3 regions of the Vibrio fortis genome follow, and region 1 is predicted to be linked to each of the others. Evidence: predicted binding sites of a transcription regulator. Region 1 holds the regulator's gene; each other region holds the start of a gene.
What was found. The regulator CRP, encoded in region 1, controls carbon source genes, mostly activating them, when cyclic AMP is high. The targets are predictions, from matches to a motif close to TGTGANNNNNNTCACA.
Positions count from the first base shown of each region.

Region 2: recB (exodeoxyribonuclease V subunit beta) is a predicted target of CRP. The motif match lies at 5,874-5,889, and genes of this name have one in related genera.
Region 3: OCV50_RS17285 (glycogen/starch/alpha-glucan phosphorylase) is a predicted target of CRP. The motif match lies at 3,897-3,912, and genes of this name have one in related genera.

Region 1 covers NZ_AP025487.1:2,948,206-2,958,690, forward strand. The annotation lists gene OCV50_RS13125 (hydrolase) at 1-101, shown strand, start outside; gene OCV50_RS13130 (YheU family protein) at 194-406, shown strand; gene OCV50_RS13135 (phosphoribulokinase) at 484-1,353, shown strand; gene crp (cAMP-activated global transcriptional regulator CRP) at 1,595-2,227, shown strand; gene OCV50_RS13145 (DUF1338 domain-containing protein) at 2,424-3,215, opposite strand; gene astD (succinylglutamate-semialdehyde dehydrogenase) at 3,419-4,876, opposite strand; gene astA (arginine N-succinyltransferase) at 4,909-5,928, opposite strand; gene OCV50_RS13160 (aspartate aminotransferase family protein) at 6,038-7,249, opposite strand; gene OCV50_RS13165 (aminodeoxychorismate/anthranilate synthase component II) at 7,630-8,208, opposite strand; gene OCV50_RS13170 (ExeM/NucH family extracellular endonuclease) at 8,351-10,485, opposite strand, start outside.
Region 2 covers NZ_AP025487.1:754,218-764,702, reverse strand. The annotation lists gene recD (exodeoxyribonuclease V subunit alpha) at 1-2,087, opposite strand, end outside; gene recB (exodeoxyribonuclease V subunit beta) at 2,087-5,776, opposite strand; gene recC (exodeoxyribonuclease V subunit gamma) at 6,188-9,664, opposite strand; gene OCV50_RS03325 (TDT family transporter) at 9,792-10,485, opposite strand, start outside.
Region 3 covers NZ_AP025488.1:598,585-609,069, forward strand. The annotation lists gene OCV50_RS17275 (DUF368 domain-containing protein) at 1-269, opposite strand, end outside; gene malT (HTH-type transcriptional regulator MalT) at 816-3,524, opposite strand; gene OCV50_RS17285 (glycogen/starch/alpha-glucan phosphorylase) at 4,092-6,545, shown strand; gene malQ (4-alpha-glucanotransferase) at 6,676-8,856, shown strand; gene glgB (1,4-alpha-glucan branching protein GlgB) at 9,032-10,485, shown strand, end outside.

The DNA.
Region 1 (10,485 bases):
GCGGACATGTGGGCTTTATTACAGGCAGTACCTTTAACCCTAAATTTTGGTTAGAAGAAGCTTTGCCTGCCTACTATGAAAGTATTCAGGATTCGGCATAATAGCGCCACAATAAGGTAAATTGACAGCGGCTATGCTGCACTCACTCACCTTTACAAACACATACCCATGAACATAAAAGAGAGATGTATTTATGATCATTCCATGGCAAGACATCGCGCCTGAAACTCTAGACAATCTGATCAAAGAGTTCGTGCTCAGAGAAGGCACCGACTACGGTGATGTTGAGATCTCATTGCAATCCAAAATCGACCAAGTGAAACAGCAATTGCAATCAGGGGAAGCGAGTATTGTTTTTTCTGAGCTGCATGAAACCGTCGATATCCAACTCACTAAACGCTTCTAGGCTGCCATAAAAAAATAGCCGTGTTATAGTGGAAAACGATTGCTAACAAGTAAGTTATTCTAACGACAAGGGTTGTCATGTCCGCTAAACATCCAATTATTGCGGTTACGGGTTCTTCAGGAGCCGGAACCACCACCACCTCAGAAGCTTTCCGAAAAATGTTCAACATGATGGACGTGAAGGCTGCTTGGGTTGAAGGCGATAGTTTCCACCGCTTTACTCGTCCAGAAATGGATGTCGAGATCCGTAAAGCTCGAGAGCAAGGCAAGCACATCAGTTACTTCGGCCCGCAAGCCAATGATTTTGGTGCGCTTGAAGAGTTCTTTCGTCAATATGGCAACGAAGGTACAGGGCAAGTTCGACGCTACCTGCACACCTTTGACGAAGCGGTGCCTTACAATCAAATGCCGGGTACCTTTACTCCGTGGCAAGAGATCCCTGAAAACTCGGATGTGATGTTTTACGAAGGCTTACATGGTGGTGTCGTCGATGGCGACGTCAACGTATCACAGCACGTTGACCTGCTGATTGGCATGGTACCCATCGTAAACCTAGAGTGGATTCAGAAGTTCGTCCGAGACACACGCGATCGTGGGCATTCCCGTGAAGCAGTAATGGACTCCATTGTTCGCTCTATGGATGATTACCTCAACTACATCACTCCACAGTTTTCGCGCACGCATATCAATTTTCAGCGAGTTCCGACTGTTGATACCTCTAACCCACTTAATGCAAAAGGCATCCCTAGCCTTGACGAAAGTTTTGTAGTTATTCGTTTGCGTGGTATCAAAAACGTCGATTTCCCGTATCTACTCGCTATGATTGATGGCTCATTTATGTCACGTCATAACACGCTTGTTGTGCCAGGTGGGAAAATGAGCTTTGCTATGGAGCTCATCGTAAGACCTATCTTACAACAGCTCATCGAAACGGGAAAAATTGGCTAACGGAATGGCATTCTGGTTGATTACTTTTCATACCGTGATCATGTGCACAATTTTGCGTAAAAAATCGTAGCTTGGTCACGATTAAAATCAAGAAATAGTGACTGAAAAAGGATACTATTCTTAACCGAAACACAAGATAGCTTGCAGCACAGAACAAGTGCTCTTATCCTAAGAAGTCAAATTCAGGCTTAGCTAAAATATGGAAAGCGGCAAGCATACCCTGCAGAGGAAGTGAGATATTATGGTTCTAGGTAAACCTCAAACCGATCCAACATTAGAGTGGTTCCTTTCACACTGTCATATTCATAAGTACCCTTCAAAGAGTACTCTGATTCACGCTGGTGAAAAGGCAGAGACCCTGTACTACATCGTTAAGGGTTCTGTGGCAGTTCTTATCAAAGACGAAGAAGGTAAGGAAATGATTCTTTCTTACCTAAACCAAGGCGACTTTATCGGCGAACTTGGTCTATTCGAAGAAGACCAAGAGCGTACTGCATGGGTTCGTGCAAAATCTCCTTGTGAAGTTGCAGAGATTTCTTTCAAGAAATTCCGTCAACTTATCCAAGTGAACCCAGACATCCTGATGCGCCTTTCTGCGCAAATGGCTAGCCGTCTTCAAGTAACCAGCCAAAAAGTTGGTGACTTAGCGTTCCTTGACGTTACTGGTCGTATCGCACAAACGCTACTAAACCTAGCGAAACAACCTGATGCGATGACTCACCCAGACGGCATGCAAATCAAGATCACTCGTCAAGAGATTGGTCAGATTGTTGGCTGTTCACGTGAGACTGTAGGTCGTATCTTGAAGATGCTAGAAGAGCAAAACCTAATTTCTGCTCACGGTAAAACTATTGTGGTTTACGGTACTCGTTAATCTCGATTGACCGAGCAAAAATTCAAAAGCCACCAAATGCAAATTTGGTGGCTTTTTCTTTATCTAGATACGAGATACGAGATACGAGATACGAGATACGAGATACGAATGAAACACATCAGGCTCTCGCCTTGTAAACATTCTCGAAGCGAAGCGTGCCCGAATCTTAGGGCAACGCCTGTGCTCGTATCTTTCTTTAACCGTTGGTGCTCTCGAAGATCTTATCCGCTGAAGCAGCAACAAATCCGGTATAAAGCTCGCCATTGGCCATTGGGTAGCGCTTAGCAAACTCATAGAAACCACCTGGAACCAACTCTACCCCTTCTGAGAACTCAACCTTAACTTTGTCAGCCATTGTTGATGATTGCTCTAGTAGAACCTCTGGAGAGCCTTTTACTTGGCCACCGACACTGTTGATTGTAAAGCCAGACGCACTCAGGTGATCATTCACAGCTTGTACTTCGGTGAACTCATTTAGCTGATTCACACTCACGGTAAAGTGGTTAGCACCGTAACCGTGCGCCGCCAACCAAGAAGCGTATTCGCTCTCTGTCGCCAGTTGTTTGTAATCTTGGAAATCCAAGTTCCATAAGCGACCACCGAATAGGAAATTTTGACCTTCTAGCTTGCTTGCATCTACCTGCGCTACCAACTTCGCAACAATCGCTTGTAGCTCAGGAGAACATTCTTCTACTTTCAATTCACTGATGAACACTTTTGGTTGGTTTGGATCTGGGTGTTCAAAGTGTTTAGCCACTAGCTTTTTGCTTTCAAACACGTAGTCACCACACGCTTTATAGCCAAGTGCCAAGAAGGGTTTAGCCAGCGTATCAATCCCCAAAGGTGCGACATTAAATGTACGCAGCGCGATGTGATCATTAATGAGGTCTTCCTCTTCTTTCAACAGCTGATGTACCTTCTCAGCGGATGGGCAGAGGCGTTCGATATAGTCATCCCACAGGGATTTGAACAGTAGATCGGGTGTCATGGTGACTCCTTGTCGGGTTCTAGCAAGCTAGAGGATTGGATTAGAAAATGAGAGGCTGCGACAAAAAGTCAGCAGCCATCAGCTTGTGACATACTTATTTATAATTATATCTCGCGGAGTCAGACGCCCTGCGAGTAATCCAAAAGGAGGCCAAACTTCCCTGCCTCCGATTGATGGTTTACGTTGTTAGTGATGATGAATGATTACAGTTCGATACCAGGACTAAATGTCGCTGGAAGCTGAGTCTCACCGCCTTCCATCGATGCCATTGGGTATGCACAGTAATCCGCTGCGTAGTAAGCGCTTGGACGTAGGTTACCTGAAGCACCTGGACCACCAAACGGTGCATCACCACTTGCTCCGGTCAGCTGACGGTTGCGGTTAACAATACCCGCGCGGATATGGTCAACAAAGTATTCCCACTCTGAATCATCTGTCGATACCAGTCCTGCAGACAAACCAAAGCGAGTATCGTTCGCCAGTTCAACGGCTTGCTCAAGTGACTGGTAACGAACTACTTGTAGCAATGGACCGAAGTACTCTTCATCTGGCAGCTCGGCAATGTTAGTTGCATCGATAATGCCTGGAGAAACAAACGCCGCTTCGCCCGCTTTTGCTTCCACTAGGCTTACACCACCTAAAGATTGCAGGTTTGCTTGTGCATCCAGAATGAACTTAGCCGCTGCTTCTGAGATCTGTGGACCCATAAACGGTGCAGGCTCTGCGAAAGGTTGGTCGACACGAATCTTCTTAGTTGCCGATACTAGGCTATCGAGCAGTTGATCGCCCTTCTCGCCCACTGGAACATACAAACGACGTGCACAAGTACAACGCTGACCCGCACTGATGAAGGCTGACTGGATGATGGTGTATACCGTTGCATCCACATCACCAAAGTGTTCACTGATCACCATAGGGTTGTTACCACCCATTTCTAGTGCCAACATCTTACCCGGTTGACCAGCAAACTGACGGTGTAGGATATGACCCGTGTTAGCACTGCCGGTGAACAGCACGCCATCTAAGCCTTTCGCATCCGCTAGAGCAATACCCGTCTCTTTAGCGCCTTGAACAAGGTTAATTACACCGGCAGGTAGGCCAGCCTCTTGCCAAAGCTTCATCGCAAACTCACCCGTCCACGGTGTCTGCTCCGATGGTTTGAATACAACTGTATTACCCGATAGCAATGCAGGTACGATATGACCATTAGGCAAGTGGCCCGGGAAGTTGTAAGGCCCAAATACTGCCATAACACCTAGAGGGCGGTGACGCAGGACGATCTGGTTGCCCGCAGCTTCACGTGATGATTCACCAGTACGGTCGTGATATGCACGAATTGAGATAGCAATCTTGCCTGCCATTGCACCGGCTTCAGTGCGAGTTTCCCAGATAGGTTTACCCGTCTCTTTAGCAATGATTTGTGCGATCTCTTCGCTGTTCTCTTTCACTTTTTCCGCGAACTTAAGCACAATCGCTTCACGCTCGGCAAAGCTAAGTTTCTTCCAAGTTAAGAACGCTTCGCGCGCCGCAGCGACCGCTGATTCAACTTGAGCAGGTGTCGCACTGTCGCCCTTCCATACTACTTGGTTGTCGTATGGGCTTACTGATGTCATCGCTTCGCCTTGACCGGCTACCCATTGCCCTGCAATCCACTGAGTCATACTTCTATCCTTCTTTGACTAACCATCGAGCTCTATTGAGCCAACATACGAACAAAATCGCCTTCTTTAACTTCCAATGCCTCGGCCACATTTGGCGCAAGGATCACTTTACCGCTCGCTTGGTCATAAGCACCTTTAGCAGCGACCGCTCGGAAGTTTTCAAATGAGGTGTTACCAATCAGGTAATCTTGAGAGCTTGCATGCTCACTAATTTCAACCTGAGCACGAATCGAGTGGCGCACTGATTCAATATTACGCAAGTCACACTCAACCGTTGGGCCTGCGTCGAAGATGTCGACATAACCACGGTTGGTAAAGCCTTCACGCTCAAGCAGTTTCAATGCTGGACGTGTTTTATCATGCACTTGACCAATCACGTCTTGAGCTTCTTGGCTCAATAGGTTGATGTAAATTGGTAGTTTCGGCATAAGGTCAGCGATAAAGCCTTTCTTACCGATACCCGTTAAGTAATCTGCCAACGTGAAGTCGATTGAGAAGAAGTGCTCTTGTAGCCACTGCCAGAACGGAGAGTTACCTTCGTCGTCCGACACGCCACGCATCTCCGCAAAAATGGTTTCAGAGAAACGCTCTGGGTGCTCAGCCATTAATAGGAAACGACACTTAGACATTAAGCGACCGTTTAAACCTTTACGGTAATCAGGGCGTAAGAAAAGCGTACAAATCTCACTGCAACCTGTGTAGTTATTGCCAAATGTCAGTAGCTTAACGACGTTATTTACTTTAAGTCGTTGCGACGAATGCACCACTTTACTGATGTGGTAAGAGTAAAAAGGCACGTCCCAGCCAATCGAGGCTTCAATACCAGTCGTGCCAGCAACTTCCCCAGTTTCAACGTCAAAACCTACCATTAGGTAACCTTCGTCACCCGGCTCAGTGACGTTTTCTTTGGCAAAGCTATATTCAGAGTGTGTAATTCGATTGGTTAACAGTTCTTCATTAACCGGAAGTGATGTGAATCCATGTCCTGATTCGACCGCACATGTGTGTAGCGCATCGTAATCAGATAATTTAATTGGGCGTACAACAAGCATCATTATTCCCTCCAGATGCAAAACAGGCCCAAAACATTAAGCTTGGGCCTTGAGCTGTGCGTCATGAGATCGCTCTTGTGGCGATCATTTCTATGACGCCGCTTGAGGCTTATACTAGCGAAGCAATTGCTTTATCTAGTTTTGCTAAGCCCTCTTCAATTTCTTCTTTAGTGATCACAAGTGATGGTGTGAAACGAACCACGTTTGCACCCGCAACCAACACCATTAGACCTTCTTTACCCGCAGCAACTAATACGTCACGCGCGCGGCCTTGCCATTCGTCATTCAGAGCCGCACCCAGTAGTAGGCCTTTACCACGAACTTCACTAAAGATTTGATATTTTTCATTAATTTTCGCTAGACCATCACGGAATAACGCTTCACGAACCTTCACACCTTCAAGTGTGTCTGGCTGGCTAACAACATCAACAACTGCTTCTGCAACCGCACATGCTAGTGGGTTACCACCGTAAGTTGAACCATGAGTACCCACTTTTAGATGTGGCGCTAATTCATTGGTCGTTAGCATTGCACCGATTGGGAAACCACCACCTAGTGATTTCGCAGTGCTCAAGATATCCGGTGTAACACCTAAACCTTGGTAAGCGTAGAAGTTACCAGTACGGCCGTTACCCGTTTGTACTTCATCGAAAATCAGCAGTGCATTGTGCTTATCACACAGCTCACGTACCGTGTTTACAAACTCAGATGTTGGAGAAATGATGCCGCCTTCGCCTTGCAGAGGTTCCATCATCACAGCACAAGTACGATCAGAGATATGCGCTTCTAGTGCTTCGATATCATTGTACGGAAGGTGCGTTACGTCTCCTGGCTTAGGACCAAAGCCATCTGAGTATGCAGCTTGACCACCAACAGTAACCGTAAAGAATGTACGACCGTGGAAACCCTGTTTAAATGCAATGATCTCAGATTTTTCTGGACCATGAACGTCTGCTGCCCATCGACGAGCAAGCTTCAGTGCTGCTTCGTTCGCTTCTGCACCTGAGTTTGCAAAGAACACTTTCTCTGCAAAACACACGTCTGTTAGTTTTTTCGCTAGACGCAGTGCTGGCTCGTTAGTCATAACGTTACTTAGGTGCCACAGCTTATTTGCTTGCTCAGTCACAGCGTCAACCATCGCTGGGTGACAGTGACCCAAACAGCTCACCGCAATACCACCAGCGAAGTCGATGTACTCACGACCTTGCTGATCCCAAACGCGTGCCCCTTCCCCTTTTACTGGGATCATTTCCATAGGGTTGTAACAAGGCACCATGACCTCATCAAATAGACTACGTTCCACTTTATTTTCCACTGTCATCACACATTCCTTCTCGATACTGCAAGCTTCGCAAAATAAGCGTAATGGTTCATATCCGAGACAAAGGTATTTTGTCTCGCCATCATCCTGCTGCAGCATTATATTTACATTTAATTAACCTTTTCAATAGTAGATTATTCTTTCGCCACGCTAAATAGCCAGGCGAACGTTACTACCTATGACTATTTATGCATCAACGTATCTATTTTATGAAGCTTTTTTTACTTAGACGTGCTTTAACAAACAAGAAATGCAGGCAGAACAAGCTCTGAGAGGGGATCGAGAGGAAATAACGCGAATAACTTTGCATAGACACAAAAAACGGTATTCACATCTATAAATGTTATAAAAAGTGATCGGTGTCAGAAGGATTCAAACACTCAGCGGGCTAGAAAATTAGCCAGTAGTTGGTGCCCTTGCTCTGTTTTAATCGATTCGGGGTGAAATTGTACTGCGTCGATCGGCAAAGTCTTGTGCTGATAACCCATAATTTCGTCCATACGGCCATCTTCAAATTCTGTCCAAGATGTCAGTTCAAAACAGTCCGGCAAGGTGCCATTCTTCACCACTAAGGAGTGATAGCGCGTAACAGTCAGTGGGTTATTCAACCCTTGAAAAACACTCTTCCCAGTGTGACGAATCGGGGAGGTTTTACCATGCATTACCTGTCTGGCTCTCACGACTTCACCACCAAAGACTTGAGCAATCGCTTGATGACCAAGACAAACACCTAAGATAGGTAATTTACCCGCGAAGTGCTCGATAGCCGCAAGCGAGATACCTGCATCGTCAGGCGTACATGGACCCGGAGAGATCACTAGGTGGTTTGGTTTAAGCGCTTCAATGCCGGCGATATCAATCTCATCATTGCGCACAACCTTGACCTCTGCACCCAACTCACAAAAGTATTGGTACAGGTTATAGGTAAAAGAGTCGTAGTTGTCGATGATAAGTAACATACGTAAATCGTAACCGTATTGAAGAGAACAATAGGATGTGTATTGTGCAGTAAGAGATTAGAAAGGCAAGTATAAAGCAAGAGATAAACAAAAATAAGGCCAGCATAAGCCGGCCTTATTCATTTACAGCTATCTGATTATATTAAGCTTTACGGCGACGTAAGAAACCTAATCCAAACAGAGATAGAAGTGCACCAAAGCCAAAGCTACCGCCAGAACCGTCATATTCCGGATATACTGGCTTGACGTTACTTGAGTCACGTTTAGAGATGTTAACTTCCATACTCTTTGATTCAATCACTGTAGAAGATGATGCACCTGCATTTTGTGCAGCAGCACGTTCACCCTTAAGTGTCATTGAGATAGTGTAAGTACCTTCGTCTAAGCCTACCACATCAAACATAACGGTTTGTTCACCATTTTTTGTCAGTTTGACTTGCGGCAATGCTATTCCTTTAGGTTGTGGGGAAATTGATATTTCGGCAATATCGTTTTTCTGTGCAGAAGCTGAAACTGGGAACGCAATGTCAGCTCTACCACTTTTAGCTGCGATGCTAATTGGAGTCTCACCAGCTTCATTGTATTTATACCCGATACTCACAATTGCAGAGTCATGATCCGAAGAGCGGTATGGATCTTCAGAGTAAAAGGCATTTAGATTATCTTCCGTAAGCAACTCACCCTTTTGGTTTACAGGCTTCTTCTGATCATTTAATGCGTACTTATGTTCATTCTCATAGTCGAACAACGCACTCTCTGGAGCATTAATGTGCCAATCTTTAGCGTCAACCAGCCTACTTTGCATATTCTTGGAAACTAACAAATGATCTAGAGAACCAATCTCGTCGTTGTAAGAGTAGCTCCATGAAGTTTCACCTTCAGGTGTAAACAAATCTACAGCGTTGATATACCCAAATGTCTTGGTTATTTTCTTTCCTTCTGGGCCGAACTGAACATCACTACCAATTTTGGTATAACCAGCGGCATAGATTTCTTTGCCAGTTGGGTTAGAAGTCATAACGAGCATAGGGTCCTCATGTGCATAAGCATTAAAGTCACCTAAAACTACTTTATCCCCTTCAATTTTAGCGAGCTCTTCTCCCAAATGAGTAACAGCAGCAACACGGAAGTGTTCACAGTTGCCTTGGAAATCGTCGTTACGTACTTTATCTTTTTTAGGGTCGAACTTATACCAATCTTGCCACCCCTTCCAGTCTTCATAACACGTAGAGCCCTTTGACTTCAGGTGGTTTACTGCAACCGTTAGTTTTTTACCAGTGTTGTTCACTTTAAACGTTGCGGTAACAGTATTACGCTGATAATTCTTACCGTTTTCACGGACTTCACCTTTGCTGTCTAAGATTGGGGCGTTATTTTCATCAACGATCATAGGTGCATCTTGCCATGGCATTGGTATGACTTGACCAGAGATGACTGAAACCTTGGATGGGCGGTAAATTAGCCCTGTTGTAATGGAGTCACTGCCAATCGTATCTTCTTCATCAAGGACAGTATCGCCATTTTTATCAAACCCAACGAATACATATCGATTGTGAATTGAATCTTTGTCATTACGATCAGCGTAGTTTTCTTTAGTATATTTAGCATTAACTGCCGCTAACAGCTCTTTCATTGCACCGAAATCGCCGAAACCATTATTCTCAATTTCCATCAAACCGAGAATATCAGCATCTAAACCATGTATAGCTTCGACTATCTTTGTCTGCTGACGATTGAACTCTAGTTCAGACTCTGCGCCGCGATTGTCGCCAAATTGGTTATCAGAACCACCATATGGAGAGTTGAAGTAGTTTAATACATTTTGCGTTGCGACTTTTATTGTAAAGCCATCTTTGCCGTAGTATTCATTAATCTTTAACGAGTCTCGGTCCGTATTATGAACGAATTTAATTTCAGAAGAGTTCTTGCTTTCTAAAAGAGCAGGCACCGTTAAAGTAAAGTTGCCATATGAGTATCCGATAACCCCAGTAGCCCCTATAACGCTATCATTGATGCGAATATAGTTTTCGTTAGGCTTATCATTGAACTGAGGATAATACGGAATTTGCCCATTTTGTGCTTTAGTATCGGATTCAAGCAATAGTCGATAATCATCGTTCTGATCTGCTTGATCCAATGACGCTTGAGAACCCGCTACATGATCTTGGTTAGGCTGCGGGTTTGGTCGTTTGAAACTCAGGGTAATATTATTGCGGCGAGCTGAATAGTCATAGCTAAAGCTCTTAGAGACTCTCATATCAGTCTTCACTGACATTA
Region 2 (10,485 bases), 1.1 Mb from region 1:
GATTTAGCACGCGTCACTCCAGTATAGATAAGCTCACGTGTTAAGATTGGGCTGAACTCCGGTGGCAGTATCATCAAGGTTAAATCAAATTCACTACCTTGAGATTTATGGATCGTCATCGCATAGGCCGTCTCATGCTCAGGCACTCGGCTAGGCAGCACGGCTTTTACGCTTCCATCAGGCAACTCAAAGTAAACCTTAAGCCTTGGTGAAGCACCCTCTTCAGAAACCGTAGAGTCCAGCATACACAGGCCAATATCACCATTATATAAACCAAGACCATGATCGTTTCGTGTCACCATTACAGGGCGGCCGTGATACCAAAGCTCTTCATTATGCGGCTGTATTAAACGTCTTGCAGCTAATGCTCGTTCAATGCGCTGGTTTAACCCTGCGACACCAAAATCCCCATCACGCACAGCACAAAGCAGTCGACATTGGCTGAAGAGATCGAGAGCTTGTTTCGCGCGATCCTCTTGTTTCTCATCCTCAGTCAATGGTTGGTGGATACAGTTTAAATACGCACCATATTCATTCACTAGAGTTCGAAGCATCAGGTTATAACTATCACTAGAGAGTGAGTGATGTTCAATATCCGCAAAGCCTTTGTTTAATACCAAATCGACTTGAGAAGCCGAACCGGCATTGATCGCCTTCGCTAGTTGTCCAATGCCAGAGCGAGCATCAAAGCGGTAACTCTTTTGCAGCATACATAGACTATCAGCGACGGCTGGAGCCAAAGCCATATGGTTTTGTCTTACTCTGTTGCGAGATACAGCTTCAAACCCAGTCAGTTCAGCAATCAAACTACCTTGAGGTGTACTATAGCCGTTCGCATTAAAGGCGCAAATATCACCCAACACGGCACCGGCTTCAACTGAGGCTAATTGATCTTTATCTCCGAGCAGAATCAACCGCGCATGTGGAGGCAATGCATCCACCAGCTTATACATCATCGAGAGGTCGACCATTGACGCTTCATCGACTACTAGAATATCCAAATGCAGCGGGTTTCGACGGTGGTGCCTAAACTCAGCTCGGTTTGGAATGGCCCCAAGTAAGCGGTGCAAGGTACTCGATTCCGTTGGAATGTTCTCTTTGACGATGGGCTCAACTGGCAGTTGATCAATCGCCTTACCAATCGACTCGGTCAAACGCGCTGCCGCTTTACCTGTTGGCGCAACCAATTTAATGGTCGGGGTTTTACCCAAGTTCAATGATTGCTCTACCATCGCAGATAACAGCTTTGCGACGGTGGTGGTTTTTCCGGTACCAGGGCCACCAGAAATGACAGCAAATCGACGACTAAGCGCTACCGCCGCAGCGACTTTTTGCCAGTTTAGACATACGGACAAAGGTACCAGTTCATCGAGTACATTTAGGTCAGTGACCTGACGAGCACTGGCTACAGCTCTATCAATCTCACTCCAGTTCAACTCAGCTTCAGACACAACATCTAAATGATCACAAACCAGTTGTTGGCGCAGCACTTGTGAGCTTTGGCCATTCGATTCCGCTTTAACCAGTGCGTTAAAAAGAAAGTGATAACTGCGAGCAAATAACTGACTAAGCGTTTGTGTCAGTGCACGCTTCTGTTCGAGGTCAAATTCAACCGGATGACTCAAGCGATTGAGAGCCTCAGCCAGCACCACTTCATAGTTCCAATAACGCTGCAGATAAACACGTTGCCCGTCAAACATGAGTGGCTTAACACACGCCGCACTGGTGCCGACCAAGCTTGAGTTGTTCAAAATAGCTGGCCAATCCACACTCAACAGACGTTGATTGAGCTGTAGTGCCGCGTCTCCGTAAAGGCCGAGCAACTGCGCTAAGTCAGCAGGTGTATTCGATTGATAGTGATCACTTACTGTCAGCTGCATACAGATATGCCCTTTACCTAACTCATGACTAACCACGCCGGCGAGAAAGCCAAGCTGTTGAGCGGTATCGGCCTCTTGTGAGTAACCATTCGCTTGCTGTGCAATAAAGCGAGCAAATTGATAGTCAAGCTGGCGAATCGTGCCTTTCTCTGCCAATAGCTTCAGCACATCCATCAATGGCGCTTGTTGTAAATCAATGGGTGTCATTATATAAGCTCCATTTGTCCAGCTTGGTCATCATTTGACTGTGTTGTTTGGCGATCGACAACTTTACCGTCAATCAATTGATCCATTTCGTTAAGCATGGCTTCACTTGGCTTAGCGGAAAATATTCCCTGCTGAGATTGTCCATCCATACCGCGCAAAAACAGATAATAAACACCGCCAAAATGCTCTTGGTAGCTGTAATTAGCGATGCGGCTGCGTAAGAAGCGATGCAGAGCCAAGGCATAAATTTGATACTGTAAATCGTATCGGTGATCAGCCATGGCACCTTTCAGAGCCTCGCCATGGTAAACCGCCACATCATCGCCTAAGTGGTTCGATTTCCAGTCGAGCACGTAATATTTGCCTTCGTGTTCAAACACCAAATCGATAAAGCCTTTCAACATACCTTGCACTGTGTGAAAGCCAAGGTCTCCAGCTTTCGCTGAAAGAGGGTCATGATACTGAATAACACGGTTAAGCTCGGAAGAAGCGAGAACCTCAATAGGCAATAAGAACTCCATCTCAACCAGTCGCTGAGACGCATTTTTCTCGCTTAGCTTAAGCTTTTTGCCATCTAAAGCGGTGTTGAGCACAGTATCAACCAATTGCTGTAGAACGGGTAACCATTCTAGTTCGTACTGCTCAAGTTCCAGTAAGTGAGTGATCACTTGCGTATTGTGATCGCTGGTCGCAGGCTCGGTAAACTCGACCTCTTCAAATAGGGTGTGCAAAAACGTACCTGGCCTAGCACCACGAGGAAAGGTAAAGATAGAACGCTCTGGCTCAATCAACTCCCCTTCGTCCTGCTCATCCGCAGAATCGATATCAAAGCCCGATACCTCCATGCTTGCGTCATGACTTGCACCATGGCTGCCTTGCTTCACTAATCCTGAATAACTGGTAATGCGCCACGCACGGTCAATCGACGCACTCAACTCTTGAGCTTGTAGATCAGGCTGAGGCTCTGATTTAGCAAAAAAAGGCTGCTCATGTTGTGTCGGCGTCTCGCTCAACGTAATGCTGTCATTACTACTTTCTAAGCCCGAGAGAGCTTGCTGTAATTCTGCAATGCTGCACTCTTTTCCATTTTGAACCAGATAGCCCATCGCACTCAAATGCACGCCAGTCGGCTCTTTGGTTGAGCGTCCTTTACGCAGTGGCGCCATACCAATAAAGCAGCCGTAAACAGCACGAGTGAGCGCTACGTAGATCAAACGCAAATCTTCGGCTAAACGTTCTTTATCGGCTTGTGCTAACGCCCCGTCACTAGCGGTGATATCAAGAACAGTGGTGTCTGTAGCGTGGTCGTAATATTTACCTTCACTCGCTTCTCGGTAGCTTGCTACAAACGGTAGGAACACCAAATCGTATTCCAAGCCTTTGGATTTATGAATAGTAACGATTTGAACTAAGTTTCTTTCTGACTCAAGACGCTGAATATCATCTTCATTGCTACCCAAACCGTTCTGCGCATCAATGATCGCTTCTGCGAGCCAACGCAGCAGTCCGTAGTCGCTGTCTAACTCTTGTCTCGCTTGCTGCAGTAGTTCACCAATGTGCATTAAATCGGTCAATGCGCGCTCGCCGTTCTCTTCTTCTAGTAATCGCTCTGCTAAGTGGCGCTTACTCATCACTGCACGTAACATCGGCAGCACACCGCGTTGTAACCACAATTTTCGGTATTCGCGGAACTCATTAACCGCATTTTCCCAAACCACTTCGTCATTGTTCAGTTGATCGAGTGACGCAGCATCAAGGGCAAATAATTCAGACGCTAGGCAAGCGCGGAGAGCTCGGTCATTTTCTGGCGTTAATACCGCTTGCAGTAAACGCTGAAGATCTTGAGCAACTAAACTGACGAACACGCTATCTCGGTTGGAGAGGTAAACACTGGCAATGCCTTGTTCTGCGAGAGCTGTCTTCACCAAACGCCCTTCACTACCTGTTCTCACCAATACTGCAATATCACCCGCCTGAATCGACTTGCGACCTTTGCCGTTGTCAAAATGCGCTTGCTGCTCCTGCGAAGCCGTCAATATGGTTTGAATTTGGCTCGCGGTCGCCTCCGCCATGGCAGCGTGATACTCCCCTTTAGGCAATGGCTTGTCTTCTGTCTCTTGCAACCAAAAGGTGACGGCCGGTTGAACCTTGTCACCAAGAGTCCATTGGCGCAAATCGGCATTTGGACTTGAAGCAACAGGTAAAAACGGAATGTCATCGTCATAAATAAATGGACTATCAGAATGACTAAACACCTGATTCACCGCACTCACCATATCTGCGCTTGAACGCCAGTTGGTGCCTAACGTGTAGTGAGCACTTACTTGGTTACGCGCTTTGATGTAGGTAAAAATATCTGCACCACGGAAGCCGTAAATCGCCTGTTTCGGGTCACCGATCATAAACAAGCCACATTGTGGGCTATTCAGATAAATACGGCTGAAGATGCTGTATTGCAGTGGATCGGTATCTTGGAATTCATCGATCATCGCAACCGGATAAAGTGTACGAATTCGTTCCACCAGCAGTGACTGTTCATCAACATCAATCGAAGCTGAGAGTTGAGTCAGTAGGTCATCGAATGAGAGCCACTGTTTCTGCTCTTTGGCTGCCGCGAGCATGTTTCGGCAATGAGTAATCGCATGCGCTAACAGCGGTGCTTTCATATCCGCAGGCTGCGCTAAAAACGTATCGATCGCCTCAAAAACGTCATGACAAGGGGCGGTGCCTTTCGGCGTTTTTTCATTAAGCACCGATTGCGCGAACTTCTCCAGTTTATCTGGGTACTGATAATCGTGAGTCTCGCTTTGCGCCCATGTCGTTACCGCTTCCAACCAAGTAGGCAATGACTTTTTGGTATAGCTGCGTTTATTGACATCTGAGCCTGAGATAATTGGCAGAAAATCCTCTTGAGATGCTAGCCATTGTGCTTTTAGCGCTTTGATTTTATCTAGGTTGCTATTATGTAGAGATTGCAGGTCGCCAGACATCGCCTCCACCGTTAGCTTTAACGGCGCGCCTGTCAGGTAACGGTTCACATCTGCCAATAGCGCAGAGGGTGAACCCCAAATATTACGCACTTCGCCAGCCAGTTGCAGCGGAAGTGGATAGAACTGTTTACGCCAGTAATCCGCAACAACTTGCGCTTTAAGATGACTTTCATCGGTTACGAACTCATTGTCAAAGCGGCTGCCCGACTCAAATGCATTCTGAGTCAACATACGCTGACAGAAGCCGTGAATGGTGTACACCGCCGCTTCGTCCATTTGCCTTTCGGCGTTAAGTAATGTTTCGGCTGCAGATGCTCTCTTGGCATCATCGTACTCTTCAAGTAAGTCCTTGATAAATTGGTCTTTAGAGTCGACGCAAACGCCTCTACAAAATGATATATATGCAGCGCGTATTTTTTTCCTTATGCGGTCTTTGAGCTCCGCTGTTGCCGCTTCGGTAAAGGTCACCACCAAAATCTGATCGACTGTTAGCGGCTGCTGGTGCCTACTCGGCTCTTCGCCATTTACACCGGACTCAGATGTACCGTGACCAAGCAAAAGTCGCAGGTACAAACCCGCTATCGTGAAGGTTTTACCCGTACCCGCAGAAGCTTCTATCAATCGCGCTCCATGCAGAGGAAACGTCATGGTATTAAGCGCTTGTGGCGTGATAGCGAGATCACGATTTGTGGTAGTCATACCGAGCTGCCTTCTTCTTAATTATTCTGTTACAAATGTGACCTAGTATCAAAAACGTCATTCAAATCTGGTCTGGTACCAATATCTTATTAGGGAGTGCGATCTCTCTCACGGATCAATTTGGTACGCATCGTTACTATGCGCCCACGAGTTTAGGCTAGCGATTGTTTTTTCGCCGCCGAAGAACCAAAAGAATAATGGTCCCTCTGACCTGTGGCCGTACAGCGAACGCCCTACACTAATAATGATTTACTGGCGGCCACTTTAATTCCTGTGCTTTCAATTCCCTGACTTCCCAGCACTTCTCTCATCTGTTCTACACTTTTTCTGAAACCACTATTGGTTTCCAGTACCCATTGGCGTGATCGGCCCTGTAGATGGAGTTGTGGCGATCTTAGCGATCGCCCACTGTTACTCTTGATCACTGGGATCAACCGCTGCAAAGCGCGCTGCCTGCATGACCAGTGTTGAGTAGAGCCTTGCTTCTGCCGCTAATGTTTCATCCCACTTCGGCCAAATACGTGAGATGTAGCTATCGCGCCCTTCACCGGTAAAGGCATAACTGTCGTTGAATGTATCAGCCATCTTCTTCAAAGACTTCTCTTCATCATCAACCCATTTTCCTCGGCCAAAGCCAGCTTCAACGCCCGCCAGTGCCGTTTTAGGGAAATATGGTAGAGGTTGAGTCATGCCTTGATAGAACAGACGAACAAGTTCACCTAAAGTCTGTTTTGCTGCTTGAATGTCGTTAAGAGGGCTAAGCGTGAGATGCACTACCCCCTCTTTTTTGTCATAGCCAATGATATGCGTTGTCTGAGGGTTCCCCATCACACTACAACACAGATGATCAATCCAAGCAGCAAGGTAATCTTGCGCACGAATTTTACCACTGCGATAACGCACTAAGCCTGATTGATAGTGATGAGTAAGCCAACCAATCAGCTTGACCGGTTTTCCTTCGCCGAGGCTATCTATCGTGATATTCACCTCTAGATCTTCTTTCGGAGCACCGGTAACGAATTGGATCTCTTTGGCTAACTCTTCCGCCTGAACTCGGTTGGTCTCAAACTCAATGTCACCAAATGCCCCAACTGGCAAACGACCTTGCGCTTTCTGTTTCGCGACAAAGTGGCGAATGGCTTCATCCGGTGATTGAGGGTTATCAATCAATACTTGTAAGAGTGCATCTTTAAGTTGATAGCTCTCTAAGCCATTCAACACGAATGGCTCATCGTCTTCCATCACAGGCAACGGTGGCTCAAATACCACCTTGAGGCGACGATTGAAGAAGTATTGAACAGGTAAACGCCAAAAACGCTGTAACTCAACCAGATCAAGCTCGAGAGGGTACGTTGCCCCTGCAAGATAATCTTCTAACGCACGATTGAATTCGCCACTACGCTCCCCCGCTCGATTAGCGGCAGGCAGCCACTCTTTAGCGTAACTGAGCTGGGTATTGTCTTGAGACGGCATGAAAGCACTCGGACTAAATGGCGTCATGGTGTGTTCAAACATTTGCGCTTGGCTTAATTTGCGCCCAGATTCATCGCTTCCCAGAGCTTCGTCGCCTTGTAGGCAGTAGTTCTGCTCACAATATTCGATAAGCTCAGACACCAAGACGGACGGAACTCGTTCTGTATTGTCTTGTATAGAGCGACCAACATAACTGATGTATAGACTCTCTTGCGCTGATAGCATTGCCTCTAAGAACAGATAACGGTCATCATCGCGGCGAGAACGATCCCCCGGACGAGTGCGACCGTTCATTAAATCAAAGCCTTCTGGTGGCATAGAGCGAGGATAAACACCGTCGTTCATTCCTAGCAGACACACTGTTTTAAATGGAATCGAACGCATTGGCATCAGAGTACAGAAGTTCACTTGCCCTGCTAAAAAGCGTTGGCTGATACGCGCTCCTGAGAGTTTGTTGTTCAAGTACTGATAAACAATGCTTGGTGATAGGTCTTGCTCATACAAGGCGTCATCAAGCTGTTCGTTAAGTTGCCCGAGGGCATCACGAATCGACTTCAATACCACTTCACCTTCTAGCTCTACGCTGAAGAAGTCATCGATCAAATTCAACAGGGTCTCGCGCCAACGCTCAATCGATTGTGGCTGGTTTAGGCGCTGTCGATAATGGGTAATACGATCAATAAAATGCGCGAGCTTACCCGCAAGCTCTGCGCTCATGCCCTGCACTTCATCGTATGCAGCAATCGATGAGTCGGCGGTTTCAAACAATCCTGCTGATTCCGACATTGCGTAGCCAAGCAGCATACGCTGAACACCGAACAGCCAAGTATTTTGCTGTGTCTCGGGTAGGTCAAATTCTGTCGCGGTGCTGCCATCAACACCCCAGCGAATACCCGCCTCTTCAACCCACTGTTTGGCTTGTTCGAATTGATATTCATCGATATCAAAGCGCGCCATCATCGCAGGGATTTCAAGTAGCTCAAGTAATTCGGAAGCCAAACAACGACTCTTTGGCAGCGCCACCAACTGCATGAATGCAGTTAAGATTGGGCTCTCTTGATCGGCCGTACGGTCTGAAATTGAATAAGGGATGTAGCGCTCACCCGGCGCATTACCAAATACCGCTTGAATCGCTGGGCTGTAGGCGTTGATGTCGGCCACCATCACGATAATGTCGCGTGGCTTTAAGCTTGAATCTGCATCAAACATCGCTAATAACTGGTCGTGTAACACTTCCACTTCACGCATCGGGCTATGACAAGCGTGAACCGTTAACGACCGGTCACCAAGAGCAATACTTTGCTTATGTGTACTCGAATCGAGGATATGATCATCTTGATGCTCTTCCAGCTCTAAAATATCGGCTTGAAGCTGATGCAATAGACTATCGCGCTCAACATCAATGAAAAATTCATGCTCTTCACATTCAGACTGAGACAATAAATACAGATTATCTCGACCTAGCTTGCCCATAGATGCCAGCAAGCTATTGCCCATTGCTTGGCTCGTATGCAGTTCATCTTCAACATTGGCCTCTAAGCCATCTTTTAATGGCGAGACTTCACCCTCTAATTGAGGCAAGCCCTCGACCAAAGCAAACTGCTTACGACGCTGCGCTTCGACTCTTGCTAGGTATTTTCTGTCACGAATATCACCCCAGTAGTGCTGACATGGATTCGTGAACATCAAGTGGACATCAATGTGTTCACCCATTGCCTTGAGCGCATCCATATAGCGCGGCGGTAGTGATGAGATACCAAATACAAACAATCGCTTTGGAAGATGGGAAAGCTGACCTTTCTGTTGTGCGAGCGCTTCAATAAAGTCATGGTACAAGTTGCCACGATGGTACTTTGACTGACCTTGAAACAGGGTTTGTTGGTACAAAGCTTGCCATAAAATTGGCTGCCAAGGATGCTCTTGATGACCTTCGGCATCTTGAAGTTCTGTTACTGGTTCACCAGCCTCCCAAGCTGCCATCCACTCTGGTCGATATACCAAATAACCATCAAAAATATCGGCAATTTTCTCAGCCAATTGATAAAGCTTTGAGCTATCGGTGTCACTTTCCAAATAGCGCTGAAGCGGCAAGAAATCAGGATGGTCGAGCTTAGCGGGCAGAATGCTCATCAGCTTCCAAGTCATCGACTCTTTGTTGAAGGCACTGCGCTTGGGTACGTCAGGCAGGACTTGGGTAAACATCTCCCAGATAAAGGTAGCGGGAAGCGGAAAATCAATGTTTGCGGCAACACCAAACTCTTTAGCCAACTCCATTTTCAGCCACTGAGACATACCTGGACTTTGGACCAAGATTTGCTCTTTATCAAATGGGTTAGCCAGAGGATCACTCTTAATCAAGTGAACGAGGAGAATTTTTAAAGTATCAACTTTATTGGAATGGTAAACAGTAAACAAAGTGCACTCACGCTAATCTTGCCACAATATACTGCCAGATTAGCATAAGTGCTGAGTTTGGATGAGCAATATAAGCTTATGAAATACCAAAAGCTTAAGGTCTGTTTATCTTTTGAACTGAGCCGCCTTACAATCGACCAGTTACGCTGACCATAACGCGATGTGGTTTGTAGTTCATGTAGTAACGTACCGCTACATAACCCACTACCAGCGTGGCAACAATAAGCTCTATGTACGCGAGACTAAATACTTGGTTAACATATTGCACATCGATATCCACATTTTGCATCCACGCAGCCAACTTAAACAACGCGGTAGCGCCAATCACCATTGGAAAGGTAAACGCGGCGTAGCCCGGGCTAAATGGCAGGCGAAGCAGTTTAAAAAATGCCACATAGATAATGAATGTCATTAGAACCGCAATACCAAATAACAGACCAATAATAACTGGCGACGGCGTCTCAGTAACGGTCAAGTACCCAGCCAAAGAGAGACTCGCAGGAGCTGCCATAATCGCTATAGTAGGTTTAGCTGCATCTGGAATTTCATGGCGAAACATTAAGCGATAGATCATCATCGGCAGCATCACAGCATAAAGCATCAAACCAAAAACGAGCGTTGCATGCGCCACTGGGGCAAGTGTTGGGTTTCCAGAAAAAGATACATCTGCGACCACAATACCGATAGGCGGAACAAACCAGCTTGGTACCATATGATGCACTTCAAACTCTTTAATTCGGTGATACAAAAAGCTCACCAAAAACACCACATGCAAACCAACTGAAAGTAGCCACACTAACTCTCTTAGGAACAGTGAAATA
Region 3 (10,485 bases), on a different replicon from region 1:
AACCAAGAGATGAGTTTCGCTAAGGTTGCAATGCTGGTGAACACACCACCAAATAGAGCGATTAAGAAGAAGCCATTAATATGATTGAATGCAGCTTTAAAGCCATCGCGTTTCCAAATGCCTAAAACGCTCGGGTTGATTCGACGAATGCTTTCTAAAAGCGTGTCATAAATGCCAGTAATAAAGGCAATGGTGCCACCCGATACACCAGGTACAACGTCTGCTGCACCCATCGCCATGCCTTTAAAAAAAGTACTTAAGTAGTTCATTTGTCTCTGAGAGTTAATAATGGTTTGCTGCAGTATACAAACTTTGGTGTAAAAAAAGTATGAATATGCAATCAGGGACGTCACTTTAATTATTTGGTCATTTAACAAAGGTAGGCTGTGTCATCAAATTCATTCTGGGAATCGAATTTATAGGCTTATCCACTGATGTTGAATCGCAATATTACGTAATTAAATGAAATTGATTTCTTATGCGGATTGCGTTGCTTTGCATTATGCAATTGCAATTTGCACATTTAGAATCGTTTATGGTGCTTTTTTTGCGATATCATCCCAAAAAATCGACCTTTTAAAGTTGGCACGCATCCTGCTTAATACTAAGTGACCCTTCTTAAGCCGAGGGTCACCTAGCCAACTGACGTTGTTAGTGAACCTGATTTTTGTTCACACATATATAGAGCCAATCGCGTATATTGCGGTTGGCTATTTTTTTGTCTGTAAGTCAGTATTGTTTGTTTTATAAGCAAAAAAAAAGCTAGCCACCATAGGCGACTAGCTGTTCCTTTCCTTCGAAATCTCGAATCTTCTTTAGTATCCCATTAACTGTAATAAGTTCTCAGCGGTACTGATCGCCTCTTTACGGTTAGCGATATTTAATTTCTGATACAAGTTACGAATGTGGGTCTTGATGGTTGTACCCGCCACATCGAGCTCTTGTGCAATTTGCTCGTTGCTAAAGCCCGAGTAGATAAGCCCGAGTACTTGCCATTCACGCTGTGTGAGTGGGCTGGTGCGTACAAGCTCAGGAATGTTAGGGTGATTGACCAAGTTCTCTACAAAGTCTTCATCGAAGTGTACAGAGCGGCTTCGCTGTGTGGTTGAGATGTCTTTCATGATTTGTTGAGCACGGTGTCGCTCTAGATCGCCTAGACCTGGTTTGTTGCTCAGCTTATCAAGAATATGACCAATCGTTGATCCATCAACAAGGAAGTTACCGACCATACCCGTTTGGTTCGTCATGTGCAGTGCTTCCTCAAGCAGCACACGTGCGCTCTCTTCGTCGTTGGTTTGAATACGAAGTACAGCTTCAACGATTAGGTTACGGTTGGTATCTGTCACCAGGTGAGAGCGTTTTGCTTCGCTCTTCAAGAATACTAATGCTTCTTCCGCCTCTTCAAACTGCTCCAACATAATGTGCGCACGTACTATGTTGCGCCATTGCAGCTGGCAGAAGTGGTTGCTAGCTGATTCAGGACGAACTGCAACGTTTAACCAATCTTGAATCGAATCTTTATCGCCTTTTACCTGCCAGAATAGCAGCAGAGAAAGAGAGGCATTGGCTGTCCAATCTACGTGGTACGTGGATTGACGAAGTAGGTGTTGAATCTGATCGATAAACTTCGCCGCTTTGTCGATTTCACCACGGCTTAATGCAATGCGAGCAAGCATCGAGTAGCTGTGAAGATGCTTACTTGGTGAGTGGTGACCTAGAATATCTAAGCCTTTGTAACAGCACTCTTCAGCTTCGTCTAAACGGTTCCAACACCAACAGATCTGAGCACGGACGCGTAATAGGAATTCGTGTAGTGGTACGTACTGCAGCTGGTGCTCTTCGATAAGCTTGAAGGCACTGTCTTGCAGTTCGAATGCTGCTTGAACATAACCTTGCGCAATCAAGATCTCGCTCTGTTGCAAGATTGCCCAGAGTGCTTGATGGTAAACCTGATACTGGCGCGCCAGTTTTTCGGTTTGCTGCATCATAGGCAATGCACGGCTTAGGTTACCCATTACGTGGTTAACTTCACCAACAACAGAAGTCGCAACAATACGGCTGCGATAGACGGTGGTATTGAGTTGACTCAGTGCTAACTCTGCGAGTTCTAGTGCTTTTTCAGGCTCATTGCTGTTGATCGCTACCTGCGCTCGTAGCGCGTTGTATTGACCTTGCTGTTGAGTGTCGAGCTCAATATTACGTGCTTGATATTGAGACTCCGCTTCTTCTAACAGCGTACCAACTTGATCATAGCGGTGTTGGCTTTGTGCCAACCAAGCTCGTAGCATTGAGAGCTTAGGATCGCTGTAAAGCTGATCCGGTGTCAGTTGTTTGATCGCCATTTCCAATGAAGACAGTTCACCTTGGTTGAACATCTGCCAACCGTGAGTGCCTAGGATCTGTACAATCAGCTCCGCATTATTGGCTCTTTGTGCATGGCGAAGAGCTTGGTGAGGCGTGTTCTGCTTGAGCCAAGCATGAGCTGCGGCGTTGTGCAGTTCAGCCTCTTGTTGTGGTATGCGTGCTTGACGCTCGTGCGCCAAAAACTCACCGAATAGATTGTGGAAGCGATACCAGTTTTTCTCGCCCTCTAGTGGGTAGATAAACAACCCAAATCGGTTGAGTGATTCAATCATACCTAGAGCATCTTCACGCTGCGTGAGCGCACAAACTAACTCGTCATTGAAGTGATCCAGCACCGAGCACTGCATTAAGAAATGGCGAGTCTCTTTGTCTAATAGATCAAATACTTCTTCTACTAAATAGTCCCAAAGGTGAGCATGATTAAAATGAGAAACCGACTCTGCCGATTGGGCGAGGGTGCGTTTTTGATGTTGCGCTTGCAGGGCAATTAGCTGAAGTGCAGAAGGCCAGCCCTCTACATAGGCACAGATACTGCCTGCCGTAGTGTCATCGACACCGTCAGTAACACGTTGATTAAAGAAGCGGGTGGTTTCTTCAGTATCGAAAGCCAATGAATCGTTACCTAATTCAATCATTAGGTCGCGCACACGTAGGTTTGCTGTACCGAGTGGTGGCGTACCGCGGCTTGTCACAACAAGCGTTAGGTTATCTGGCATGTGTTTTAAGAAGAAGCGCATGGCTTCATGCACATCGTCATTATTAACGAGATGATAGTCATCAAGTACAAGGAAGCACTCATGGTGAAAGTTTGCCATCTCTGCGAATACTTCGCTCAATAAGGAGTGAAGCGATGAGAATTGACGCTTTTCCGCTAACTTCTGGGCGTTAGGGCAAGCATTTTGTGTCGCCTTGTTGAGAGACTGAAGCAGGTAGTTGATGAAACGGAAGGCATCATTGTCGCTGTCGTCAATGCTGTACCAACCTACATTGGGTTTATCAACTAGCCACTGAGCCGCCATGGTAGTTTTTCCATAGCCAGCAGGGGAGCGGAATAATACGAGCTTATAGCAGTCGGCATTTTGCAGCAGATCTAATACGCGTGGTCTTAAGATTGCGTTGTGTAATCGCCCTGGGCGAGTCAGTTTAGACGGGATCCACATGTCGAAGGTTACCTATTCCATGGCCCTTGTCTTTATAAGAAGAGTCGATTGCGTCTAACCGACCATCAAAACAAAAGCCGTCATGAATTAATTCTGAAGCTATGTTACGTGAAGAAAAATGGCCCAGACCATGATCAGCCTCAGAAACCTTGCACTGTGGCATATTTTGACCCAACTACGCCCTTTAATTGTGACTTTAATCACTAAATGGGGTGGTTTGTGATCGTGATGTTGCTCGTTTCTACACATGAATTTGTGAAAAAGATGAGAACGTGAAAAATATTTCGTGATCTAAATATCAGAACTCGCAAGAAAGTGAAAATAGGTAAACAAAAAATTCATCATTCAAAGTTAAGTTATGGAACGGGGGCTTGTGATCATAATCACTCCAATTTTTTATTCTGGAGCTGAACATGAGATTTGGATCACTAACCCAACGTCAGTACGCCCCCTACGCCCTTTCATCTACTCCTAGTCATCCGTTAGACCGGGATGATGTTTAGTTAATTGTGACCATGCACGATATGTCACAGATGAATTAGAACAAATAAAAGCGAGATTTCTGAAATGAAAGCAACTCAGCAAAAAACTTTTGATAAAGTGTCGTTCCAAGAAAGTGTTAAGAAACACCTATCTGCAACCTACGCTACTACAGTAGAAACAGCGGATAGCCGCGCATGGTACCTAGCAATGGGTCGTGCTTTAGCAGAACTTACTACATTTGATCTGCTTGCTACTGAAAACGATGAGAAGATTAAGAACGCTAAGAGCGTTAACTACCTATCTCTAGAGTTCCTGATTGGTCGTCTAACAGGTAACAACCTGATTAGCATGGGTCTTTACGAGCAAATCACTCACGCAATGGAAGAGCTAGGTCAAAACCTAACTGACCTTCTAGAAGAAGAGCGTGACCCATCACTAGGTAACGGTGGTCTAGGTCGTCTAGCTGCATGTTTCATGGACTCTTGTGCAGCACAAGAATTCCCAACAGTAGGTTACGGCCTACACTACGAGTACGGTCTATTTAAGCAATCTTTCGAAGATGGCCGTCAAAAAGAAGCACCAGACGCATGGCGTGGTGTTGAAGGCTACCCATGGGAAGTAGCTCGTCCAGAGCTTGCACAACACATCGGTTTCTACGGTCACGTTGAAGTGGAATATGTAGACGGTCGCGAAGTACGTACTTGGGTTCCAGGTATGGAAGTAAAAGCAATGCCTTGGGATCTCCCTATCGTAGGTTACGAGTCAGACACGGTTTACCCACTGCGTCTTTGGGAATGTCAGGCTATTGCACCATTCTCACTAGCAAGCTTCAACAACGGTGACTACTTCGAAGCACAACACGCGCTAATCGATGCTGGTAACATCACTAAGGTTCTATACCCGAACGACAACCACGAAAAAGGTAAGACTCTTCGTCTAATGCAGCAGTACTTCCACTCTGCAGCGTCTGTTCGCGATATCCTACGTCGTCACGAAGCAGCAGGTTTTGCTCTAGCCGATCTACCTAAGCAAGAGACTATCCAGCTTAACGATACGCACCCAACAATCGCTATCCCTGAGCTAATGCGCATTCTTATCGATGAGAAAGGTCTAGATTGGGATACTGCTTGGGACATCAGTGCAAACACGTTCGCATACACGAACCACACACTACTTCCTGAAGCTCTAGAGACTTGGTCTGAGTCGCTAATCCAGCGCCTACTTCCACGTCACATGGAGATCATTTTCGAAATCAACCACCGCTTCCTACAAGAAGTTCGTAAGATGTGGCCTGGTGACGGTGAGAAGCAAGCGAAGCTTTCTATCATCCAAGAAGGTTTCCACCGCATGGTTCGCATGGCAAACCTATGTGTAATCGGCTCTTACAAAGTAAACGGTGTAGCAGCGCTTCACTCACAGCTAGTTAAGAAAGACCTATTCCCTGAGTTCAACGAGATCTTCCCAGGTAAACTGACTAACGTGACAAACGGTATCACGCCACGTCGTTGGTTGAAGTTCTGTAACCCAGGTCTATCTAAGCTTATTACAGACAAGATTGGTTCTGAGTGGCCAGCGAAACTAGAGCAGCTTGAAGGCATCGCTCAGTACGCAACAGACGCGAAATTCCAAAAAGAATTCATGGCTGTTAAGAAAGAAAACAAACAGCGTCTTGCTGATTGGGTTCAAGAGAACATGGGTATCGAGCTAGATACTAACGCTATCTTCGACGTACAGATCAAGCGTCTGCACGAGTACAAGCGTCAGCACCTAGACTTGCTGCACATCCTATCTCTATACCACCGTATCCTGAACGAACCTGGTTTTGAGTGTGAGCCACGTGTATGTTTCTTCGCAGCGAAAGCAGCTCCGGGTTACCACCTAGCGAAAGAAATCATCTTCGCGGTGAACAAGATTGCAGAGAAGATCAACAACGATCCTCGTATCGGTAACAAGCTGAAAGTGGTATTCATCCCTGACTACCGTGTAAGCATGGCGGAAATCATCATCCCAGCAGCAGACGTTTCTCAACAAATCTCGCTAGCGGGTAAAGAAGCTTCTGGTACAGGTAACATGAAGATGGCTCTAAACGGTGCTCTAACTATCGGTACGATGGATGGTGCAAACGTAGAGATTCGTGAAGAAGTTGGCGAAGAAAACATCTACATCTTCGGCCTAGACGTTGATGGTGTTCAAGCGGTGAAAGCGCAAGGTTACAACCCTTACGACTACTACCACGCAGACCCACTACTGAAAGCGTCACTTGACCTACTAACGGGTGAAGAGTTCACTCCAGGTCAACCAGGTCTACTACGTGCAACGTTTGATAGCCTACTAGATGGCGGTGACCCATACCTATGTCTGGCGGACTTCGCATCTTACGTGAAAGCACATGAAGACATGGACAAGCAATACAAAGACCAAGCGGGCTGGGCTAAGAAAGCCATCCTAAACACCGCGTTGGTTGGTAAGTTCACATCAGACCGCTCAATCCGCGACTACGTGAACAACATTTGGAAACTAGAAGCGGTTAAACGTTAATAGAACCCAAAAAAGCCAAGGCAGTTTCTGCCTTGGCTCAATTAGTTGGCTCAAAGCTAAATTGAAATAAATAAACTTAGATAAATAACCCTACAAAATTGAAAGCGTTAGCGCGTTTTCGGAGATAGCGATGAAAGAACAAAGCGTATTAAAACAAGTCGCAGAAATGGCAAACCTTGCCGACAGTTACGTAAGTGCGTGGGGCGATGAAGCACAAGTATCTGACGAAACATTAACTCGTCTATTGGCTTCATTGGGCTACGACATAAGCAGCGACGACGCTCTGCTTAAATCTGCAGAGAAAAAACACAAGAAAGATGTATTAGACCCAGTTCTTGTCTTGCGCGATGGTGAGCCTGTAGAGGTTGCACTAAATCTAGGTGTGAGTGCTCGTGAAAGTGAGTTCAGCTGGCGTTTAGAGACAGAGCAAGGAGAGGTACTTGAAGGCTATCTTCAATCTCAAGTTGTACGAGACGAACGTGCAGAGGGTGGCCCTTTAGTGTTTGCATTGCCAAACGATTTGGCATGGGGTTATCACAAACTAGTCGTTAGCCGTAAGCGTCGTAAAAAGCCTTATGAGATGACGCTTATCATCACACCAAAAGCGTGTTACAAGCAGAATCCAATCGAAGAAGGTAAGAAGCTTTGGGGCCCAAGTGTCCAGCTTTACACACTTCGTACTCAGCACAACTGGGGTATTGGTGACTTCGGTGACTTAAAGCAACTTGTCGCTGATATCGCTTCACGTGGTGGTGACTTCGTAGGTCTTAACCCAATTCACTCTCTGTTCCCTGCAAACCCAGAAGGTGCGAGCCCATACAGCCCATCTTCACGCCGTTGGTTGAACATCCTATACATCGACGTGAGCTCAGTGCCTGAATTCGCGTTGAGCGCAGAAGCACAACAAACGGTAGGCAGCGCAGAGTTCCAACAGCGCCTACAGAAAGCACGCGACGCGCATTGGGTAAACTACACAGAAGTGTCTGAGCTGAAGATGAGCATTCTTCCGCTGCTATTCACTGAATTCAAACATCGTCACCTAGATAAAAACAGCGACCGCGCACAAGCATTCCTAGCGTTCGTTGAAGAGGGCGGTGATAGCCTAATGCATCAAGCAGCATTCGATGCACTGCACGCAGAGCTTCACGCAGAAGACTCAAACATGTGGGGCTGGCCTGTATTCCCAGAGAAATACCGTACATTTGAAAGCCCAGCGACCCAAAAGTTCATCAAAGACAATATTGAGAAAGTACATCTATACATGTACCTGCAATGGCTAGCGGATTGTCAGATCAATGATGCACAATCTTTGGCAGAAGAGAAAGGCATGGCTGTTGGCCTTTACCGTGACCTTGCGGTAGGTGTTGCAGACTCTGGTAGCGAAACGTGGGCGGATGAAGGCAACCTAGTGATGGATGCGAGCATTGGTGCTCCACCAGATATTCTAGGTCCACTTGGTCAAAACTGGGGTCTACCACCACTAAACCCAGAAGTACTTCAAGCAACGGGCTACGATGCATACATCAAACTACTGCGCGCTAACATGAAGCACTGTGGTGCACTGCGTATTGACCACGTATTAGGTCTATTGCGTCTGTGGTGGATTCCAAAAGGTGAAGACGCAACGCAAGGCGCGTACATCTACTACCCTGTGCAAGATATGCTAGCAATTCTAGCGCTTGAATCTCACCGCTATCAGTGTTCTGTGATTGGTGAAGACTTGGGTACTGTGCCTGATGAGATCGTAGACATTCTTGCCGATGCAGGCGTTCACTCATACAAGGTATTCTTCTTCGAAACATCTGAAGAAGATGGTGGCTTCATCTCACCAAAACATTACGCATCACAATCTATGGCGGCACTATGTACGCATGACATGCCGACGCTACGTGGCTTCTGGCACTGTGATGACCTGAAGATGGGACAAGAGATTGGTCTATATCCAAATCAAGAGCAGCTGAATGGCTTGTTTGATGACCGTCTAGAGTGCAAGCAAGGTATCCTAGACTCTGTGGCATGGCATGGTTTCCTACCAGAAGGTGTAGGCCGTGACGCAAGCCAAGTACCAATGGATTCTTACTTAGCTGAGGCACTGCAACTGCACGTTGCGGCAGGCTCTTCAACACTACTGAGTGTTCAGCTTGAAGACTGGCTAGAGATGGATCAGCCTGTAAACATTCCAGGTACGGTTGATGAGTACCCGAACTGGCGTCGTAAGTTGTCGATGAACCTTGATGAGATTTTTGCTCATGATGGTGTTAATCGTATTGCTTCTCGCCTGACTGAAGTTCGTGAGAAAGCGGGTAACTAATATGCTTGAGTGGCCCGAGAATACTGAGATTTTTGCTTGTTGCATAAGAAACTATAATCTTGGTCACTCAAACGTTTTCGTACGTCAGGTACAATAGATCGTCGTTATATTGCCCGCATCCATAGCGGGCATTTTTATTTTATATTTTTTGGATGTTTGGTTAGGGAGAAAGGTTTTGGAAATGAGTTCAATTTCAAAGCAAGAACAAATATATACCCAACTATCACAGGCTTCGTTTGCAGACCCATTCTCATGTTTAGGTCCATATATTCCTTCTGATGAAGGTGCATTGCGTGTATGGATTCCGGGAGCAGATAAAGTTGAGCTGATTGTTGGCGACGAACCTCGCGTTGAATTAGTGCGAGAGGGCGACAGTGGCTTTGTCCTAGAGCTAGAGCGCGATTTGCGTTTCACACACTACAAATTGGCTGTTGATTGGGCTGGCGTAGAACAGATCTTAGATGACCCTTATCAATACCATGAGCTGTATGCGAGCTACGAAGTGCTGCATACACCTAAAGACATGTACCATCATATGGGTGCTCAGTTTATTACGTTAGAGCGTGATGGTGACTCAATCTCTGGTACACGATTCCTAGTTTACGCACCTCACGCTTCAGCGGTTAGCTTGGTGGGTAACTTCAACTCTTGGGATGGCCGACGTCACCCAATGCAGCGTCTTGATTATGGTATTTGGGGTCTATTCATCCCTGAACTAGAAGAGGGCGCACAGTACAAATTCGAGTTGAAAGGTCCAAATGGCGAAGGTCTACCGCATAAAGCAGACCCTTGGGGCTTCTATTCTGAGCAGTACCCATCGTTCTCTTCGGTGACTTACGATCACGCGCGTTATGAGTGGCAAGATGCGAAATGGCAAAGCCGCCCAGTAACCGAAAAACGCAAAGAAGCATTGTCGTTCTACGAACTGCATGCGGGTTCTTGGAAGCGTGATGCGAATGGTGATTTCTTAAACTACCGTGACCTCGCAAAAGAACTGATTCCATACCTAACTGATCTTGGTTACACCCACGTTGAATTGATGCCTGTATCAGAGCACCCGTTCTACGGTTCTTGGGGCTATCAACCAGTGGGTCTATTTGCGCCAACGAGCCGTTTTGGTTCTCCGGATGATTTCAAATACTTTGTTGATCAGTGTCACCAAGCTGGCCTAGGCGTGGTGTTGGATTGGGTTCCTGCCCATTTCCCAAGTGATGATCACGGACTAGCCAACTTCGATGGTACGCCTCTGTTCCACGATCCAGATCCACGCCGTGGCTGGCACCAAGACTGGAACTCTTACATTTACGATCTTGGTCGTGAGCATGTACGTCGTTTCCTAGTTTCTAATGCGCTGTATTGGTTTGAGCAATTCCACATTGACGGTATTCGTGTGGACGCTGTCGCGTCGATGCTTTACTTAGATTACTCACGTAGTCATGACCAATGGGTGCCAAATGTTGACGGTGGCAATGAGAACTACGATGCCATCGCGACATTGAAGTGGATGAACGAAGAGGTGTACAAACACTTCCCGAACGCAATGACGATTGCGGAAGAGTCCACCGCATTCCCAGGTGTATCTGCTCCGACATTCATGGGCGGGTTAGGCTTTGGCTTTAAGTGGAACAT